2 regions of the Lysinibacillus sp. NPDC097195 genome follow, and region 2 is predicted to be linked to the other one. Evidence: riboswitches for the same ligand, from Rfam matches in the RefSeq annotation. Region 2 holds a riboswitch; the other holds the start of a gene.
The links. A riboswitch is a leader RNA that binds a small molecule or an ion and turns the genes downstream of it on or off. The one in region 2 is predicted to bind cyclic di-GMP.
Positions count from the first base shown of each region.

Region 1: it holds a riboswitch for cyclic di-GMP, as region 2 does, so the genes downstream of both, ACIQXI_RS14580 (NPCBM/NEW2 domain-containing protein) here and ACIQXI_RS01740 (hypothetical protein) in region 2, are expected to answer to the same signal.

Region 1 is NZ_JBIWDP010000002.1:224,224-227,867, reverse strand. It holds gene ACIQXI_RS14585 (ABC transporter permease) at 1-235, opposite strand, end outside; cyclic di-GMP riboswitch class I at 894-978, shown strand; gene ACIQXI_RS14580 (NPCBM/NEW2 domain-containing protein) at 1,216-3,644, shown strand, end outside.
Region 2 is NZ_JBIWDP010000001.1:349,564-353,207, reverse strand. It holds gene ACIQXI_RS01750 (bifunctional folylpolyglutamate synthase/dihydrofolate synthase) at 1-1,100, opposite strand, end outside; gene ACIQXI_RS01745 (bifunctional folylpolyglutamate synthase/dihydrofolate synthase) at 1,097-2,389, opposite strand; gene ACIQXI_RS01740 (hypothetical protein) at 2,531-2,935, opposite strand; cyclic di-GMP riboswitch class I at 3,028-3,128, opposite strand; gene ACIQXI_RS01735 (valine--tRNA ligase) at 3,254-3,644, opposite strand, start outside.

The DNA.
Region 1 (3,644 bases), on a different contig from region 2:
ATATGTCATCTTGGATAGTGCTGTCTATTCTTGACAGATTATATGTTTCATCTGCATCCTTATTCATGTAGAACTGCCCCGCTGGTAAATCCTTAATAAGTGCAGCATTGTCTTGCGATAGTCCATTAGCTAAACCCGATATAATAAAGGTTAGTAAACTTACCAAAAAAACAATTGAGCCTAAAATCAAAAATCGCACTTTATTTTTTTTCATTTCTTTTATAGCCAGGTTCATCTGAAAACCCCTCCTATTTCTTTTTCACATCCTTAGCATATAGTTGCTAAATGAACAGAACATGAACTGAAAATGAACGGAACATGAACAAAACATTACAATTGAAACAATATAGCGCAAAAAAGCCTGCTACTCCTATAGAGAAGTAAAAGGCTTCACGCTTACAATGAATTACATTAGCGCTCATAGTTGTTTCGTAAGTATTTGAAAATCACCAAAATGATGCTCGTAAGTACCAAATTTAATATCGGATGACTGTCTCTAAGCTGTAATTCTTTCACTATATCTTTAGCTCATTAGCTAGCACTTACAGCCCCCATTCCTTACATATTCCTAAATACATTTTACTGATGGAGCGCCCCGAGTAATAATGATCATAACAATTTCATCCGCATTGCCGCTTACAAAGTTAGCTCTTTTACACTATTACAACATTGTTAATATTTTCAATAGCCCACCTATGACATAAGTAGTTTACAACTAAACTATCTATCTCTTACTAAAGTAATTTACACATAACAAATTACCCATCATAGAATTTCGTTATTTTTCCATTCAATTATAAAACCTCGCCATATTACCCTAATATAAGGTGGTAAAATATAGTACTAATTGTACTTTGGCAATTAATTTCTCTATGCTATTCTTTATAGTAGAAAAATTGAATAGGCAAACCTAAAGAAATTTAGGGACGCAAAGCTATAGGGACTAAGGTTATTTAACTATGTCAGCCAGTTGCCGAAGAGTACATACTACTTTTTGTTTAGTAAGGTCATAGATAAGCAAATTACTAAAAAAATGATTTTCTAATATAATTTCTAAAAGATAAATTATATCTTTTAGCGTTTTTTTAGTGCCCACATTTCATAGTGGTTATTTTTGTATATTTTTTATGATTTACTTATTTGAAATGAAGCTACTCTTTTTGAGTGGCTTTTTTATGTGCTCAGTAGGAAAAAATTCATAAGGAGGAATATTTAATGAAAGTAGTAAAGATTGTCACAGTGTCTGCCTTGGCTTTAAATTTAGTCGGCGGCCCACTGAATGTTTTGGCAAGTGAAAATCCAAATGGAAACATTGTTAAAACATCGGCTGAAGCTAGTGTGAAACATTCCATCGCTTCGGTGAAAAAATTTGATTTGTATGGCAAAGATATTTTAAAAGCATACGATGATGTATTTAAAATGGCCACTACAAATATTAAGTCGATTACGAACAACGGGGGAAAATATGCAAGTCAATCGATTGATAAAGCAATTGATGGCGATATGAATACCCACTGGGAAACAGGGAAACCAAATAGCGCAACATTCACAAATGAGGTTGTCATTCAGTTCAATGAAGCAACTACGCTCAATCGAATGGTTTACGCAGCTCGTCAATCTTCTACAAGAGGTAAAGGCTTTGCCCAACAGTTCGAAATTTATAGCTCTACTACAGATGCAGGCGATGACTTTACACTTGTTTCATCAGGTGAATATAAAGGTTCTACAGGAGATATCGTTGAAATTCAGTTCCAGCCTACAGAATTTAAACGCGTTAAATTCGTTTTCACAAAAGCAAATCAAGATTGGGCAAGTGCATCTGAGTTCCAGTTTTATAAAGAAGATGCTGTTTCTGACAAAATGGCCACACTTTTTACAGATAACACAATGAGTGCTGTTAGTGATAAGTTCCATTCACTCGAAGCACTTAACCAATTAGAAACTGAAGCAAAAGCTCATCCTTTCTATGCTCAATTTAAAGAAGATATCGACAATGCCAAAGTACTATTAAGCACAGAAGCAATCAAAGCGACAACAGCAGTCACTTCTTCATTTAACCATTACGCAAACGAAGCGTATTCTCGGTTATTTAGAATGGACAACAAAAACATAAAGACTATTCGTAATAACGGCGGACACTGGGCTACCGCCGCTATAGAAAACGCCATCGATGGTGATGTCAATACATATTGGGAAACAAATAGTAGCAACACAGCTACTTTCTCAAATGAAGTGGAAGTTGAATTTAACGAGCCTGTTACATTAAATCGTGTTATGTACGGGGCAAGACCATCAGATCTTAAAGGTTTTGCTGAAGAATTTGAAATTTATGCTTCACAAACATCAAAAGGCGATACGTATGAGCTTGTTGCAACAGGTAAACATAATATGGTTGCTGGATTAGTTGAAGCCAAATTTGAACCAACTACATTTAAACGAGTGAAGTTTAAATTTAAAAAGTCTGATCGAAATTGGGCTACACTTTCTGAATTAGCGTTCTATAAAGAAGATACAATCAATGACAAAATGGCAAAATTATTTACTGATGGCACGATGGATACCGTTTCACCAGAGTTTAATAGCCTTGACAAGATTAACGCGTTAGAAGCAGAAGCGAAAACACATCCACTATACGATACTTATAAAGATAATATCGAGTTAGCGAAAAAAGTAATTAACGGTGAAGTCGTGACAGAAGGAAGAGTCATCGTAGCTGAACAACATGGCAATATGGTGAAACATGCCAACGATAACTTAAAAATTGGTTTCGGCAATAACCTCCAACCAACTGGACTTGCAGCTCAGCCTGGCGATCAAATCGTCGTATACGTTGACGCAGCGGCAAATGGTCCACTGCCTCACCTATCATTTACACAACAAGAAGGTGCTTGGAACAGTTGGAGAAGAGATGTCAGCTTAAAAGTTGGTAAAAATGTGATTACAGTGCCTGCTATTACAAAAACTTCAGCTTATAACAAGGCTGTCACACCAGGTGGCACAATTTACATTGATAACCCTTATACAGCTGAACAGCAAGGAAAGGCACCAACATTACGATTTGAAGGCGTTGAGCGCATTCCTTTTGCAACGAAATCTACTAATGTCGACGAGTTCAAACAGTTTTTAATCGACTATAAGAAAAAAATCGATGAAGACAAAGTGAAGCATCCAAAAGTGGAAGATCGTGAAGTGCTAGATATCGTAGAAGTCGTGAGTGATCATTTATTCTGGACAGGTACAGCGACAGGTGCATATAAAACTTATATTGAAGATGGTTACAGCCCGATCCAAACAATTGATTCCTTTAATACGTTAATGGAAGAACTGTTTAAATATAACGGTTTAGATGGCCGCAATGACAAACATGACCCAAAACTAATTCGAGAAAATGTACGACTTGCGCAACCTTACTCATACATGTATGCAGCGGGCGATCACATCGGTACATTGGATGATGTCGTTTCGGATATTTTAGTGCCTATCGAAGAAAAAGGCGGTTCATGGGGCGTTATCCATGAAATCGGTCACCGTATGGATATCGGTGTAAGAACTTACGGTGAAGTGACAAACAATATGCTACCACAACATATGTCAGCCTATTACGGCAAAATCGATGGACGTATTCCATATGAAGCGAACATCTA
Region 2 (3,644 bases):
TGTGCAGCCATCGCACGTGGATTGGCAAAATCAACGAAATAAAATTGATCACTGATTTGCTCAAAGTTTTGTAACACTTCTTTGACATCTTTATCGCCCAAAATGCCTATCACGAAAGTAATCGACTCATTAGGATACTGTTGACGAATCGTTGCTACCAATTGTTCTGCACTAGCAGGATTATGGGCACCGTCAAATATAATATAGGGCATGACTTCTTCAAATCGGCCTAGGATGCGAGCACCTTCAATACCGCGACGTATGCTTTCCACATCCACGGCAATATTTCGTACAGCAGCCACTTCGATAAAAGCAGTAATAGCCAATGCCATATTATTCGCTTGATGCGGCCCTTTCATTTGGCGTGTAAGATTCGTGATATATAAATGTTGGTCATCATTTTTATAGCACTCATTATGGTGCTTTTGCTCAATTGTAAATTGTTGATTTAACGCAAAAATAGGTGCTTGATTTGCATGAGCTACTTGCTCAATAACTGTCTTCGCTTCTCTTGGTACTTCACCGATTACGACAGGACGCTGTGGCTTAATAATCCCTGCTTTATGTTGGGCAATACTTTCGATTGTCGATCCTAAAAATTTTGTATGTTCAAGGGCAATACTTGGAATAATAGAGACGATTGGTAGCACTACATTCGTACTATCTAATAAGCCCCCCATTCCCGCTTCGATTAAGGCAATATCGACATCACAATTCACAAAATGCAAAAATGCAGCGACTGTTAAAAGTTCGAAATCCGTTAGTTTTCCACTGAGCCCAGCATGTTTCATCTGTTGAAAAACACAATCCATCTCTGCCTGTGAAATACATTGTTGTGTTACTTGAATTTGGTCATGCACATCAACAATACAAGGAGACATAAACTTCCCTACTTTTAGGCCATGCTCATGCGCAATCGACTCTAAAAATGTGAGGGTTGAGCCTTTACCATTCGTCCCTGCAAGATGCACAATTTGCAATTTCCTTTCAGGGTTCCCAACTAACGCTAAGGCTTCTTCTATAGCTGTTAGTCCAGGCTTAATAACATCATCACTTGTTAAAGACCATCGTTTTTTATAGTCATCAAATAAAGGAATCATCGCATTTCCTCCTGCAACCACTGGCGCACTTCCGCTATAAAATAAAGTGAACCTGTAATAACGGCAATATCTTGACGCTCCTTGTTGTGAATAACCTCACGGACAATGGTTTGCCAATTCGTATCATACTGTTTGTCCTTGTGTGTTGACAGCTTCGCTAATTGTTCAGCTGGCATGGCATTTGGCAAAGCAATTTGTGTAAAGGACATAGATGTTGCGACTGTATCCATTAAAGCAATACTATTGGCATGATCCTTATCAGAAAGCGCCGCGTAAATGAAGTGATATGGTTGATTTGGATAGACCGTTTGCAGTGTTTGAATTAACGCAGCTGTTCCTTCTGAATTATGTGCACCATCTAGCACAATATAATTTGCAAACTGTTCGAAGCGCCCTGCCCACTGAGCATGTTGTAGTGCCTGACGAATAGATTGTTCAGATAGGGCAACATGACCTTGCTCGTGTAATATATTCATCGCGGTAATGGCCAGACTAGCATTTGCCATTTGATGCGCGCCCGCCATTTTTAATTGAAGCCCATTGATGGCAACTTTAGCACTACGATAATCGAATGATTGACTAGTCATCTCCTGCTGATGTGCCACGACTGTAAAATCCTGTCCTAACACCAAACATTGCGCGTGACGCTCTTTAGCAACCTTTTGAATAACAGCAAGTGCTTCTTCATTTTTAACCCCTACCACAACGGGTACACCTTCTTTAATAATCCCCGCCTTTTCAAAAGCTACCTTGGCAAACGTATCACCTAAAAATGCTGTATGTTCCAATGAAATCGTTGTAATAATGGACACGAGTGGCGTTATGACATTGGTCGCATCTAAACGACCGCCTAGCCCTGTTTCAATAAGTGCAAAATCCACTTGTTCCTCAGCAAAATATTGGAACATAATAAGTGTTACGACTTCAAAAAAGCTAGGATAGTCGCCAGCGTAATGTGCTTCAATTATTGAAGCAATATTGTTCATATACTGTAAAAATTGCTCGTCAGAAATTTGACCTCCATTTATCGTCATACGTTCATTGACGCGTGATAAATGGGGCGAAGTAAAGGCACCTACTCGGTAGCCTTCATTCTCTAACATTTCCCGCAACACATTAACCGTGGAACCTTTGCCATTGGACCCTGCTAAATGGATCGTTCGTAATGTGTCCTGTGGGTTTCCTAAATGAGCCAATACTTCACGCATCATTACTAATGGCTCACGTTTATGGTCAACCGCCTTTAATGAAAAAATAAAATCTGTACATGCTTTTATCGTTGTAAACAAAAGAAACACTCCCTCTCACTCTAGTATAAAGGGTGCCAGGCACACAAACAATTCAGACACAATTTTAAAAACACACAGAAAATCACTAAAGGAGTGAGCATCTGTGTGTTTTTAACTAGTTTTTTTCAAAAAAACAGCAAATTATTGTAATTGATGAACGCCTAATAATGCACCCATATCGTCTAAAATAATTTTTGCATCATTATTTAATAGCGGCAAAACATCTGGTCGTTGTACTAAATCAAGCGAGTTTTTTAATGTTCTTTTTAACATTGAAATATCAAAATTTGAACAGTATTCATTGATTTTATTAATAATAAGCAAATCTGTACGCGTTAACGTTTTCTTTGCAGCATTTTGTTCGTTGCTACTATTCGCCAATACATGTTTAATTAATACACGTCCACTTGCGTTTAATAGGCGATAGTACTTCGCTTCGGAAAGCTTTAGTAGATTCGCCTCAATCAATCCTCTTGCATTAACAAAATCTAAATCATCACAGGCTTTGTTTACCTTTACAACAATTGTTCCAATATTTCCTGACATGTTAAACCTCCTGTTATCCTTTTTCACCTTAAAGAAAAAAGACCATTCTATTAAACATAGAATAGCCATAAAAATTAAGAAACATTACATTTCATGGTAACCAGGCGCTCGTAGCGAAAAAAATACTGCATCTTTTCACCTTAGATCCTAGGCTTTGCGTCCTAACCTTTCGGATAGTTTGCCTTTATCTATTTTACTAACTATATTGTATAATACTATACAATATTTCCTAACTCAACACATATCTTTCGACGCATAACAAGAAAAACAGCAGGGGACTATTTCGTCACCTGCTGTTTTTTACAAATTACAATGCAATTACATATTTTTCAATTCTTCTAAACGTTTTAATACAACTGCATGTTTTTCTTCATAGTCCGCTAATTTTTCGCGTTCTGCGTTTACCAATGCTTCAGGTGCTTTGGAAACGAATTTCTCATTCGATAGCTTACCTGTAACAAGCTTTACTTCTTTCGCCCATTTTTCTAATTCTTTTTCTAGACGAGCGATTTCTTCCTCTAGATTAATTAACCCTACAAGTGGTAAAAATAGCTCAGCACCCGTCACCACGGCTGTCATAGATTGACTTGGCGCCTCTAAGCCTTCACCAATTGTTAACGGCTCAGGATTACAGAATTTTTCTAAATAGCTTTTATTCGCTTCTAGAATAGCAACAGTTGCTGCATCTTTTGCAGAAATAAATAATGGT